One region of the Metabacillus sediminis genome, then DNA from elsewhere that is predicted to be linked to it. Evidence: a T-box and tRNA genes for the amino acid it is inferred to sense, from the RefSeq annotation. Region 1 holds a T-box; the other holds one or more tRNA genes.
The links. The T-box of region 1 lies ahead of WCV65_RS14570 (valine--tRNA ligase). A T-box ahead of a tRNA ligase gene usually reads a tRNA of that ligase, here a tRNA-Val.
Positions count from the first base shown of each region.

Region 2: it encodes a tRNA-Val, which carries the amino acid that the T-box ahead of WCV65_RS14570 (valine--tRNA ligase) is inferred to sense. The anticodon was not compared.

Region 1 is NZ_CP147407.1:2,788,504-2,795,303, reverse strand. Features, by position in the region: gene WCV65_RS14600 (uroporphyrinogen-III synthase) at 1-144, shown strand, start outside; gene hemB (porphobilinogen synthase) at 146-1,123, shown strand; gene hemL (glutamate-1-semialdehyde 2,1-aminomutase) at 1,149-2,435, shown strand; gene spoVID (stage VI sporulation protein D) at 2,733-3,749, shown strand; gene ysxE (spore coat protein YsxE) at 3,814-4,830, shown strand; gene WCV65_RS14575 (hypothetical protein) at 4,852-5,043, opposite strand; T-box leader at 5,205-5,438, shown strand; gene WCV65_RS14570 (valine--tRNA ligase) at 5,484-6,800, shown strand, end outside.
Region 2 is NZ_CP147407.1:1,321,079-1,327,878, reverse strand. Features, by position in the region: gene WCV65_RS07050 (M14 family zinc carboxypeptidase) at 1-518, shown strand, start outside; gene WCV65_RS07045 (DUF202 domain-containing protein) at 606-971, shown strand; gene WCV65_RS07040 (FAD-dependent monooxygenase) at 1,028-2,527, shown strand; gene WCV65_RS07035 (hypothetical protein) at 2,741-3,292, opposite strand; tRNA gene WCV65_RS07030 (tRNA-Val) at 3,378-3,449, opposite strand; gene WCV65_RS07025 (DsbA family oxidoreductase) at 3,595-4,230, shown strand; gene WCV65_RS07020 (hypothetical protein) at 4,256-4,795, shown strand; gene WCV65_RS07015 (hypothetical protein) at 4,831-4,974, opposite strand; gene WCV65_RS07010 (MFS transporter) at 5,041-6,264, shown strand; gene WCV65_RS07005 (hypothetical protein) at 6,269-6,409, shown strand; gene WCV65_RS07000 (DUF4183 domain-containing protein) at 6,450-6,800, opposite strand, start outside.

The DNA of each region.
Region 1 (6,800 bases):
CGGGAACCGGTTTTTGTCTGTATTGGAGACGTGACAGCTGAAACACTGAAAGATTACGGGTATGATGGGCTTATAGCAAGTCCTTTTACTATTGAAGGAATAGTAGAAAGAATCATTGCACATGTAAATGAGGAGGAATCGTAACATGGATTTACAGTTTGCCAGACATCGCAGACTTCGTTCAAGCGAAGGGATACGGGCGATGATGAGAGAAACGTTTTTAAGACCGGAAGATTTCATTTACCCGATTTTTGTCGTAGAGGGTGAAAACAAGCGGAATGCGGTAGCGTCCATGCCTGGCGTTGAGCAGGTATCGCTTGATCATTTAAATACTGAAATGCAGGAGCTTGTGGATTTGGGAATCCGCTCGGTGATTGTTTTCGGGGTTCCAGATCATAAGGATGCTGTAGGATCCGAAGCATACCATGATCATGGGATCGTTCAAAAAGCAATCCGTCAAATTAAAGAGAGCTTTCCTGATTTAGTTGTTGTAGCGGATACTTGCCTATGTCAATATACGGATCATGGTCATTGCGGAGTCATTGAAGAGGGGAAAATTCTCAATGATCCTTCTCTTGATTTGCTGGCCAGAACAGCGGTCAGCCAGGCTAAAGCGGGTGCTGACATTATTGCCCCTTCCAATATGATGGACGGATTCACAGCAGCGATTCGCAAAGGCCTTGATGAGAATGGTTTTGAAGATGTCCCGGTTATGTCTTATGCCGTTAAATATGCGAGTGCTTTTTACGGTCCTTTCCGCGATGCTGCACACAGTACACCTCAATTCGGAGACCGCAAAACGTATCAAATGGATCCGGCTAACCGCTCGGAAGCAATGAGAGAAGCAGAATCTGATGTAATGGAAGGTGCGGACTTCCTGATTGTGAAACCGGCTCTCTCCTACCTTGATATTATGCGCGATGTGAAAAATAGCTTTAATCTCCCGATTGTTGCCTATAATGTTAGCGGAGAGTATTCCATGATTAAAGCAGCTGCCCAAAATGGATGGGTAGACGAAAGAGCCATTGTTCTGGAAAAACTGACAAGCATGAAGCGCGCTGGCGCGGACTTGATTATAACGTATCATGCAAAGGATGCAGCCCGCTGGCTGAAGGATCAGTAACGATAAGGAAAGGGGCCCGAATACAATGAGAAGCTTTGAAAAATCCAAGCAGGCATTTAAGGAAGCTCAAGGACTAATGCCAGGCGGTGTAAATAGTCCGGTTCGAGCATTTAAATCAGTGAAACTTGATCCGATTTTTATGGAGCGCGGCAAAGGCTCCAGAATTTACGATATTGACGGTAATGAATATATTGATTACGTTCTGTCATGGGGTCCGCTCATTCATGGACATGCCAATGATCAGGTTGTTGAATCCCTTAAAAAGGTCGTAGAATCAGGAACGAGCTTTGGCGCGCCCACTCTTGTTGAAAACGAACTGGCTAAGCTCGTTAAAGAACGGGTTCCCTCGATTGAAATCGTCCGTATGGTAAGCTCCGGTACTGAGGCAACGATGAGCGCGCTCCGCCTCGCACGGGGATACACGGGACGCAATAAAATCATTAAATTTGAGGGCTGTTACCATGGACATGGAGATTCACTCCTGATAAAAGCAGGTTCAGGAGTGGCTACTCTTGGTTTGCCGGACAGCCCCGGCGTGCCTGAAGGGGTAGCAAAGAATACCATTACGGTTCCTTACAACGACCTGGAAAGCATCCGCACGGCGTTTAAAGAATTCGGAGATGATATTGCCGGAATCATTGTTGAGCCGGTTGCAGGAAACATGGGCGTTGTGCCTCCGCAGCCCGGGTTCCTTGAGGGACTCAGGGACGTAACGAATGAATATGGAGCGCTCCTTATTTTTGATGAAGTGATGACGGGCTTCAGAGTCGGCTATCATTGTGCCCAAGGCTATTTTGGCGTAACACCTGACTTGACTTGCCTTGGAAAAGTAATCGGCGGAGGACTTCCGGTAGGAGCTTATGGGGGCAAGGCTGAAATTATGGAACAAATTGCTCCGAGCGGCCCTATTTATCAGGCAGGGACACTTTCAGGCAATCCGCTCGCTATGACAGCGGGACTGGAAACCCTGAAGCAGCTTACGCCGGAAAGCTATCAGGAATTTGCACGAAAAGCGGATCTCCTTGAAGAAGGACTGTCTGCAGCAGCAAAAAAATACGGAATACCGCATACCATTAATCGTGCCGGATCCATGATTGGGATTTTCTTTACGAATGAGCAAGTCATCAATTATGATAAAGCGAAAACTTCAAATTTAGAGTTCTTTGCTTCTTATTACAGGGAAATGGCAATGGAAGGCGTATTCCTTCCTCCATCCCAATTTGAAGGGCTGTTCCTGTCAACTGCCCATACAGATGATGATATCAGCAAAACGATTTCAGCTGCAGAGAAAGCATTCAGCAGGCTGAAGTAAAATAAGAGCTGTCCAGGCTTAGTCTGGACAGCTTTTTTATTATAGTATGATGCGGATTTTTAACACCTGTTGATTGGAGCAGGATGCAAACGCCTCCCGCGGGAATCTAAAGCCAAGTTAACAGAGCTATTCCTTCAAAGACTGGAGCTTAATTTTGTTCTTTTCCCTTACGCTGTTTGACAGCTTCTCAAAACCAGCTAGTAGTTACGCCACATTGGGTTCTTTTTTCCTCACGGCACTCATAAAGTGAAAGTGTCATGATTCTATGTGTTAGTTTCAAGAAGGGAGGAAAACAGCTTGTCACAGGATGCAGCATTGCGATTTTCTGTAGAAGAGTCTGTTTGGTTTCAAAAAGGACAGGAAGTGTTTGAACTTTTATCGATATCCCTGGATCCGAATATAGCGATTGAAGAGCATGATCAGTATGTTTCCATTAGAGGAGCCCTTCAGCTGACGGGAGAATATCGTGCGGTTCTGAATCCGGAGAATGACGATAAGGAATTTGAATTTTCAGCAGCGCGCTTTGTTAATGAGGTACATGTCAGGGATGACGGCACGCATGAGCTTTTGCACCGGTTTCCAGTCGATATCACGATTCCTAAAAACAGAATTGAAAAGATTGAAGATGTTTATGTGTCCATTGATTCGTTTGATTACGATTTGCCTGAAGCGAAATGCTTAAAGCTGTTTGCGGACTTGTCTATAACAGGTATAGGTGAAAATAGCAGGGAATCGGAAGAGGTACAAGCAATTCATGAAGTTCGGGAAGAGCAAGCGGAGCAGTCTCATGAAGCTCTTTACAGGAGTGAAGCTGTCCAGCATGCAGATGAAGAAACGCACGAAGCAGATGTGAGAACGGAAGAGGAAAAAGAAGCGGCTTTCCAGGAGCTTTATGCCTTCAGAAGTGAAGAAGAGGCGCTATTGGATGAACAGGCTGAAGAAGAATATCCGGAGATTGATGTGGAGGTTCGAAAACAGTCCTTTGAATATCAGGAAATCCAGCCATTGTATGAAGAACCTGCAGGTAAAGAAGTGTCAGCTGATCACCGGTCGGAAGCAAGAGAACCGCAAGCATCCGCAGGTGCACAAAGTGAAAACTCGTTATTGCTGACAAAATTGTTCGGCCGTGAGGAAGATGAAGAACTGACCAGGCTTAAGATTTGCATCGTGCAGCAGGGAGAAACCATTGATTCTATTTGCGAGCGCTACGCTTTATCCGCGCAGCAGTTAATCAGGGTTAACCATCTTCCAGCAGATAAAGAGGTCTATGAAGGGCAGACACTTTACATTCCCCAATACGCCAGCAGCAAGTAAAGGCAGTTTAAAGCTGAGGCTCCTCAGCTTTTTTTCATCATCAAACAAATAAGTGGTGAAACCAATGGAGGACTTACAGGCAATTCTTGATCAGTACCAGGTAAAACTTGAATTTGCGGAACAGCATAGTCCGCGGCTGATTAAAGTGTATTCCCCTCAGGGAACCTTTGCTTTAAAAAAGCTGAGAGCTTCAAGATCCGCCCAGTTTGCGGAGCGGGTCCGTTCTGTTTATGAAGCAGGCTATACGAATCTTATTCCCATCTACCGCAACTTGCATAATCAGCTGGTTACATCCGGAAGAGAGGATTACTATTATCTCATGCCCTGGCTCCCGGATTCACAGTCTGATGAACGCAGTGCAAGACATGATTATTTATTTAAAGAGACAGCAAAGCTTCACAGAAGAACGCTGCAGGAAGTCAAATTAACGGGCGGAGAAGCGGAAGCGAGTTTTGAAGCCACCAAAAAAAACTGGGAAGACCAAAAAAACGCGTATGAAGCGTATGTAGAAAAATGTGAAAAACAATGGTATCTTTCCCCGTTTGAGCTTCAGGCTGTCACGTACTTCGTTGAAGCTGCTAGGGCAACTGATTTTGCAATTGAAAGGCTCGAGGAATGGAATGAAGCCATGAAAGAAAAAGAGACGGCAAGGACTTCAATTATTCATGGGAGCTTGTCCGTTCAGCATGTAGTGTATGATTCCAGTGAGAAAAGCTACTTAATCAATTTTGAAAAAGCCCATCGAGCGGCGCCGATGAATGATCTCCTCCAATTCTATTATAAAACGTTTAATACGTATCCAATCCGCTGTGAGGAATGTGTGGATTGGTTTTATACCTATCAAAAGGATTTTCCGTTTAGGGAGGAAGAGATGCCGCTTTTTATCAGTTACTTATCCTATCCTGAGGCACTATACCGGGCTGTCCTATCGCCTGGGGATCAAAGAGATAAAAGATCCCAGCTTCAGCAAAACAGGGATTTGATAAAAGCGTACTGGTATTTTAAAAATAACGAATACTTTGTGATGCGGCTTGTCGATATTGAAAATAAGAAAAAGGCTGAAGCACAGGCTGAGGGATGACAGGTCCCTCTTTTTTTGTGCCTATAGCCAGCCCATATGAAAAGCTAACGCGAGGAAAATCAGAGCAGCAAGGAGAAGAACATCAAAGCCGGTGGGGAAAAGAAGAGTCCGTATACCCTGAAAAATCGTAATCGGAATGATAAATTGTACGGCAGTCACCCTCAGCTCTTTAACCCAAGGAGGTACTGTGTAGGAATTAAACCGTTTTCGCATTCGTATTCACCTCCCATTATGAGTTATAATCAGTTTATGTACATATGTCCCGGGTGTGCTTGCCTTGGATTCGAGTATAAAAATATAAAAAAACGGGGAAGATGTTGACGAAAAAAACATTTTTATAATACTATTATGGATAGAACATGAAAAGAATATGTTGAAATGCATGGATAGGGAAGAGTACAGGCATACCGCGCCTAAAGAGAGGGAAATCATCTGCTGAAAGATTTCTCAGGATTGCGGAACTGGAAGGTCGCCCTTGAGCAGTTTTCCTGAACGATTAAGTAGGGAAAGCCGGCGCAGGCCGTTAATTCGTCTAAGAGCATGGGAGCAGGCTTTATTTTCCCATGAAAAAAGGTGGTACCGCGAAATCAGCTCCTTTCGTCCTTTTGGATGGGAGGAGTTTTTATTTTGTCAATTTTTAGGAGGAACCGGAAATGAATGAAAATCAGCAGCCCAATCTGCCAACGAAATACGATCCAAATGCAGTAGAGCAGAACCGCTACCAATTTTGGCTGGACGGAAAATATTTTGAGGCAGAAAATGACCAGGAAAAACAGCCTTACACAATTGTAATCCCTCCGCCAAACGTAACTGGAAAGCTCCACCTCGGACATGCCTGGGATACAACCCTTCAGGATATTCTGACTCGGATGAAGCGCATGCAGGGGTATGACGTGCTCTGGCTTCCGGGAATGGATCATGCCGGTATTGCGACACAGGCGAAAGTTGAAGCGAAGCTAAAAGAAGAAGGTAAATCCCGGTACGATCTTGGACGCGAAGCATTTGTTGAAGAAACGTGGAAATGGAAGGAAGAGTATGCTTCCCATATCCGCGAGCAGTGGTCAAAGCTTGGACTAGGGCTGGATTACTCCCGTGAACGCTTTACTCTTGATGAGGGGCTTTCAAAAGCAGTTAGGGAAGTATTTGTCACGCTTTACAACAAAGGACTGATTTACCGCGGCGAATACATTATTAACTGGGATCCGGCAACGAAAACAGCTCTTTCTGATATTGAGGTTATTTATAAAGATGTTCAGGGTGCGTTTTATCATATGCGCTATCCTCTTACAGACGGATCCGGGCATATTGAGATTGCAACAACCCGTCCGGAAACGATGCTTGGGGATACAGCAGTAGCGGTTCACCCTGAGGACGAGCGCTATAAGCACCTGATTGGAAAAATGGTTACTCTCCCAATTACCGGCAGAGAAATTCCGATTGTTGCTGATGATTATGTGGATATGGATTTTGGGTCTGGAGCGGTTAAAATTACACCTGCCCACGATCCGAATGACTTTGAAATTGGAAACCGGCATAATCTGCTTCGCATTCTCGTTATGAACGAAGATGGAACGATGAATGATAAAGCAGGCAAATATGAAGGAATGGACCGTTTTGCCTGCCGCAAGCAAATTGTGAAGGATCTGCAGGAGGATGGTATTCTTTTCAATATTGAAGATCATCCGCACTCAGTTGGACACAGCGAACGAAGCGGTGCTGTAGTTGAGCCTTATCTTTCCACACAGTGGTTTGTGAAAATGCAGCCGCTGGCTGATGCAGCAGTTAAACTCCAATCCTCTGACGAAAAAGTCAATTTCGTTCCGGAGCGGTTTGAAAAAACATACCTGCACTGGATGGAAAATATCCGAGACTGGTGTATATCAAGACAGCTATGGTGGGGACACCGCATTCCAGCCTGGTATCACAATGAAACGGGTGAGGTTCACGTTGGACATGAGCCTCCATTCGAT
Region 2 (6,800 bases), 1.5 Mb from region 1:
GCGCCAGCCTGACTTCTTATAAGCTCAGCGAAGCAAATAAAGAATTTGGTTTAACGGATGACGAGGAATTGAAAAAGTTTAACGGACAAATCAAGCAGTTTGTTGAACAGGATGGCCATTTTATCGCAATCGGAGCAGGAGGTTCCCAGGCAGCAAAAGCTGCAGGATTAACGGAAGTGGATATCAATAAAGGCTTTTCCAGCAGCAACGGAATTGTAAAAGTCGATTATCTCCCATCCCCTCTTACAGCCGGATACAGCAGGAACGATGCCGGTTTCGTATACGGACCCGTGTGGTATTCCAGCACAGAGGGCACAAACATTGCCGCCACTTTTGTGAACAATGACTCCTTCTTTACCGCCGGCCACTGGAAAGACCGCTCACCGGCTAAAGGCCAGCCAGTCATCGTGCAGGAAAAAGACAAGCCGGTTACATTATTCGGCATTGAAGCAGGCTTTAGAAACCATACGGATTATTTATTCAGGCTGATTTCAAATGCCGTATTTGAGAAAGAATAGACAGGAGAGAGCATCGGATGCCGGTGCTCTTTTTAATGGAATAATATGATAGAATACGGGTAAAACGGCAAACATAGAGGAGATTCAATGGAAAAAGAAAAAACCATCAGTTCAAAATACATCCAGCAGCATCTGGCAAATGAACGGACGTATCTCGCCTGGGTGAGAACGGCCATCGCCATCATAGGGATTGGGTTTTTAATCACCAACCTTCACTTCAGCTTTATGGACAAAGCCTCCCCGGAAGCGAACACATTGACCATTGTCATCGGTGTTTTCTCCATCATTTGCGGGTTTTCACTCATCCTGTTTTCTACATTCGATTATCGGAAAAAAACAAAGCAAATTGATGAGCAGACCTTCCGTCCATCACGCCATATTGTCACGTGGGTTTCCGCTTTGCTTGTCGTCATTATTTTGATTTTTTCCCTTTATTTCTTTTTAATCTTTTAGCTCTAATCGTTGCAGGAGGATCATGTTTTTATTTAGTTCATTAAGGGGGAAACGTTATGTCTGCTCAAGTATTAATTACAGGCGCTGGCCCAACCGGTCTGGTGCTCGCCCTTCGTCTGGCCAAGCACGGGATTTCGTTCCGGATTATTGATCAAAACAAAGGACCTGGTGAATCCTCCCGCGCTCTTGTCGTTCATGCGAGGACACTGGAATTTTACCATCAGCTGGGCTTTGCTAATGAGGTCATTCAACTAGGAATCAAAATGAAATCCGTCCACCTTCTTGAAAACGGACAGGAAAAGGCTGAGTTGGAGCTGGCTGATTTAGGAGAAGGTTTAAGCCCTTATCCGTTTATCCTTAGTCTCGCTCAGGATGTTCACGAACAATTTTTAGTTAAGAAACTGCAAGAGCAAGGCATTGAAGTGGAATGGGAAACAGAGCTCCTCTCCTTTACGGACCATGGAGATGAGGTGGAGGCCGTCATCCGCAAAAACGGGCAGACAGAATGTGCTCGTTTTGACTACATATGCGGCTGCGACGGAGCCCACAGCACGGTCCGGAAAACCCTGAACTTCAACTTCCCCGGCGGGACATATGAAGAGCTGTTTTATGTAGCGGATGTAAAAGCAGCCGATGACGGGATTGAAAAAGACGGATTTTACATGTTTATTGATCAAGGCGGATTTTGTGCGTTTATCCCTGTCCGGACAACCGGGATGAGGAGAGTCGTTGGAATTGTACCGAAAGAAATGAGAAATTCACAGGATCTTTCCTTTGAAAACCTACGGCCTATCGCCGAAAAACAAGTTGGTTTATCTATTCTCGATGTGAATTGGTTCTCTACCTATCGGGTTCATCATCGCGTCAGTGAGCACTTCCGTAAAGGCAGAGCATTTATCGCAGGAGATGCCGGCCATATACACAGTCCCGCTGGCGGTCAGGGAATGAACACCGGAATTGGCGACGCCGTCAATCTCTCCTGGAAGCTCGCCGCCGTCCTGCAAGGAAAAGCAGATCCGGATATTTTAGACACGTACGAAACCGAACGGATCGCTTTCGCACGGCTGCTCGTTTCCACTACCGACCGGGCCTTCCGGCCACTCGTCGGCAGAGGCATTCAAAGCAAGCTGATCCGAAAGGTGCTCTTCCCTATTGTTATACCATCTCTGCTTAAGGTATCGAATGCACGTAAAAGAGCGTTTAACCTGCTCTCACAAACCCGTATTCATTACAGAGGCAGTAAGATAAGCGATGGTAAAGCAGGAAACATCCATGGCGGGGACAGGCTGCCATGGATCAAGACAGAAAGCGGGGATAACTATGAACCCCTGAAGTCGATGGAATGGCAGATACATGTGTACGGGGAGGCAAGCCGAAATCTGCGGGAATTTGCCGTTGAAAAAGATATTGAGCTGATAGAGTTTGAGTGGAATTTTGAGATGGCGAAGGCTGGATTTGAAAAGGATGCGGTTTATTGGGTAAGGCCGGATGGACATGTGGGGTTTGCTTTTGGAAAAGGTCGGGATCAGGAGGTACGGAATTTTATATTGAAGTAAGTGTTGATTTAAACAACACGTTATAGACAACAAGTTAGACCACCCTTTGAGCTGTGGCGGCGATTAGGGTGGTCTTTCCTATTTTGATTCTGATTAAACCCTTCTCTCCTGGTGATGCTGACGTATAAATCCAAATTTTTCTATATTTTCAAGTATAAAGGGTAACACTAATTGATCAACCTTAAATGGCATGGTACATGGCAGGTGGTTTTATCAGGAATTGAAATAATGAATGATTTTAAAGCCCACATAATCTCTTTTCTCTGGATATTTACTTCGATAATAACAATCCCAGTAACTCACGACTTGACTTTCTATTGTATTGTAGAATCTTTTATTTTCTGAAATGAAAGACTTTATCTCCCGCTTATCAAGATGATTTATATTATCTTTTATCACTTCTAGGATTTCTAATACATATTCTCCTGTAAGCCGGATTAAATAAGGAACATTCCAATTATAGGTACTTGTTTGATCCATCATTTTTCTAACATGATTCTCTCTAATAAAACCATTTTCATGCCTTGTAAACAGGCAATTTAATATTGCTTGCTGTCTGTCAGTTAATAAACTGTAAGACGATAGATATGGCTCATTATAGTAAATTCGTTCAGGAATAAATAACTTAGATCCCCTAAAATTAACCTTGAAGCAGTGAGAAAAGCGTAACTTATTAGTTGCTTCAAGCACACTTAACACTTTGCTGACATCTTCTTCTAGTTCAGCTGGAAATGCTTTAAATAATTCATATTTCTTATCAATCATATCCGCACCAACTTTTTAAGGGCATTGTTTTTTAGAGTTTAAAATAAAAATAGAGCTGCTTCAAAAAAGCAACTCCATTTCCATATGATCTGGGAGGGATTCGAACCCCCGACCCCCACGCTGTCAACGTGATGTTCTCCCACTGAACTACCAGATCGCGATATGTAATTGTGCCCGCCCTTCAGCTGACTTTCTCTATTATATTTCTCCGCCCCTGCCCTGTCAATAACTTATCCAAATAAATCGTCTTCTCTGAGCCCTTTTGCTACAATGAGTCTATCAATAACGAGGAGGAACTTTAGATGACGGTTAAGATTCAGGTGTTTTCAGATTTTGTATGCCCTTTCTGTTTTATTGGAGAGGAGCCGCTTCGGCAGGCGGTGGAAGGAAAGGATGTCGAGGTAGAGTTTATGCCGTTTGAGCTTCGTCCTTATCCGATGGAGGGGATGTCTCCGAATAGCGATTATATTCAGCAGGCGTATAAGCAGTCGGTTCAGCCGCTGGCACAGCGGTTTGGGGTTGAGATGGAGCTTCCGATGGATTTGGATCCTGTGCCGCATACGCATCTTGCGCATCAGGGCTATCAGTTTGCAAAGGAGCATGGTGTGGGTCAGGCTTATGTGGATGCGGTGTTTAAGGCTTATTGGCAGGAGGGGCAAAACATTGGAGATGTAACCGTTCTGACAGGGATTGTCCGGGAGCTTGGCTTAAATGGAGCCGCTTTTCAGGATGCGATCACTGGCGGCACGTATGTACAGGATCACAAAGAGGCATTGAATCTGGCAAGAAAAGCTGAAGTTCAAGCGGTTCCGACCTTTATAATTGGGAACCAAAAGCTTCAGGGTCTTCATTCAAAGGAATCAATTGAACAGGTAATTGAGGATGAGGCGAACGGCGGTATGATCGAGGGAGCCTCTTGCGGACCTGAAGGCTGCTGAACTTTTTAATAGGGAGTGATTTAAAATGGCTAAAACAGAGGCTTTTACGGACGCTATATATGATGCCATTGATGAGGTGGCTGGTATACAGGACGGCAAGCAATGGATTGTGACTCGTTCAGGGAAGCTTGGGATTAAAAGCCATCTCACGGAAATCGAGAACGAGTTTGATGTGAGTTTTCAGGAATTTGAAGGATGGCTGACAGATCTTCTCACAGAAAAAAAACCTCCTGCTTCTTTAGAAGCGATAACCTTTTCGCTCTTTGAGACAGCTGACACGATCAGTTTGTATGTGGCAGGTGCGGAAGAATGGGATGAGGAGGGCGACTGGGCGTTGGCAAAGGATTATGCACCGCTGTCAGTCGAACCTTATTTTCCGGTATATAAGCCAATTTATCAGCTATTAGAGGACCATCTCCCTGCTGGTTTATTTTTGGGTGCGGCGACGATGATCATTTTTGTTAAGGAGTTCGTATCGAAGCATGCGGAGCTTTTTCCGGATGGTGTAATTCTTGGAGCCGGATTTGACGGCGGAGATGTGTATGACTTTATGGAATTGAATTAGAAAAAAGACGGACTTCTTGATATGGAAGTCCGTTTTTATTTCACCTGTATGGCAATCCACCATGTATTGCCGCAGGGATCCAATATTCCTGCCCGCTTATCGGGTGCATCCCCATTGATTTCCGGCTCTTGTACTGATTCATAGCCTGCTGCAAAAGATGGACTGTCAGTTTTTTTCATTTTACCCTTGCTTACTATCTTTCTATGGTATAAGGTGGATAAAATATCCTTTTAAGGGGCGTTGGAATGAATAGAAAAGCAGCACTTTTCTTAACCTCAACCGGCATCTCCAATCTCGGAGACTGGATCTATTTCATCCCCCTGAACATGATGGTTTACAGCATGACGGGTTCTGCTGCCGCTGTCGCCGGAGTATACATAATACGTCCTCTTGCAGGTATCCTGACTTCATTTTGGGCAGGCAGCTTAATAGACAGGTATTCTCAGAGAAATCTAATGATTGGGCTGGATTTCATGAGAGCGTTGCTTGTACTGCTTATTTTAGCCGCTCCTACCCTTCCCATCATTTATGTGCTAGTCTTTCTCATTTGCATGGTAGATGCGGTTTATGATCCTGCTGCAGCAGCTTACTCTTCCAGACTGATTCCTTCTAAATATCGGCAAGTTTTTAATTCATATAAAAGCCTCGCATGGTCCGGTTCATTTATACTCGGCCCGGCTCTTGCCGGACTGCTGTTCATAACCGGACAGCCGGAATTTGCCTTTTTCGCTAACTCTTTTACTTTTATCATTTCTGCGCTTCTTCTTTTCCTATTGCCTCATCTCGGAACGGCCGGACATCCTCCTGAAAAGAGAATTTCTTTTTCCGTTTACGCAGATGACTGGCGGATGGTCATAGGTTATATGAAATCAGCACGGTACGTCATGAGTGTGTATCTCCTCTTTAACGGACTTATGATGATGGCGGCCGCTCTCGATTCACAGGAAGTCGTGTTTTCCCGGGAAATCCTGAAGCTTTCTGACAGTGCCTATGGTCTGCTTGTCAGTATTTCCGGGATAGGATTACTAATCGGATCCTTTTTTAACCGGTTAGCTGTAAAAAAACTGTCCCCATCCTTTCTAATCGGCTGCGGAGGCTTGATGATTGCTGGAGGATATCTCGTATATTCCCTCTCTTCCACGTTTTTAATGGCGGCCATCGGCTTTTTTATTCTCGCCTTCTTTATGGCGTTTGCGAACACCGGGATCTGGACGTTTTATCAGGATCACGTTCCGGCAGACATCATGGGACGGGTCGGAAGTGCGCTAGGCATGGTGATCTCGCTCATTCAAGTGATTTTTGTATCTGGAATTGGACTTGCTGGGGATTGGTTTCCTTTGAGAATCGTGATTATTTCGGGGGCAGGTGTTATGGTGCTCCTCTCCCTGCTCCTGTTCACAGCGGCAATGAAGCCTTTTTCACACATGCCCCAACTGGGAAAGCAGCTTAATAAAAGTGATGTGAGGTGAGAACATGACATTTTTAATCACGATTATTCTGATTGTATTCTTATATGATTTCACCAAATTAAGACAGCAAAACAAAGAAATCATTGAACAAAATGACAAAATCATCTCCGTGCTGGAGGAAATAAACAAGAAGGAAAAAATGTAAAAACCGCGGTGATCGTAACCGCGGTTTTCCCTTTTCATCATTACGTATCAATTACTGTATCCACCGCAAGCGTATTTGTTGCAGTAGAGGCAGACGTAACATTGCTGAAATTCAGGTACTCCAGCACGACTGGTGCTCCGAGCAGAATGGATGCACGGATGAGTAGATTGTTCGCTGATAATGTAGAGAGGCCCCCCTGCTGCAGAACCCCATTTACGTAGACATTTACCACCGTTTCTGTATTTGGAACCGGCAGTCCGCCTGCGGCCAAGCTATTCCCATTGTCATCCCGAAACGATGTCGCAGGGATGGTAGTATTGCCGCCTAAAATCATAAGGGCCGTCACGTTGGCTGCATACCGGGAAGCGATCGGAGCAACATCTGTAACCGT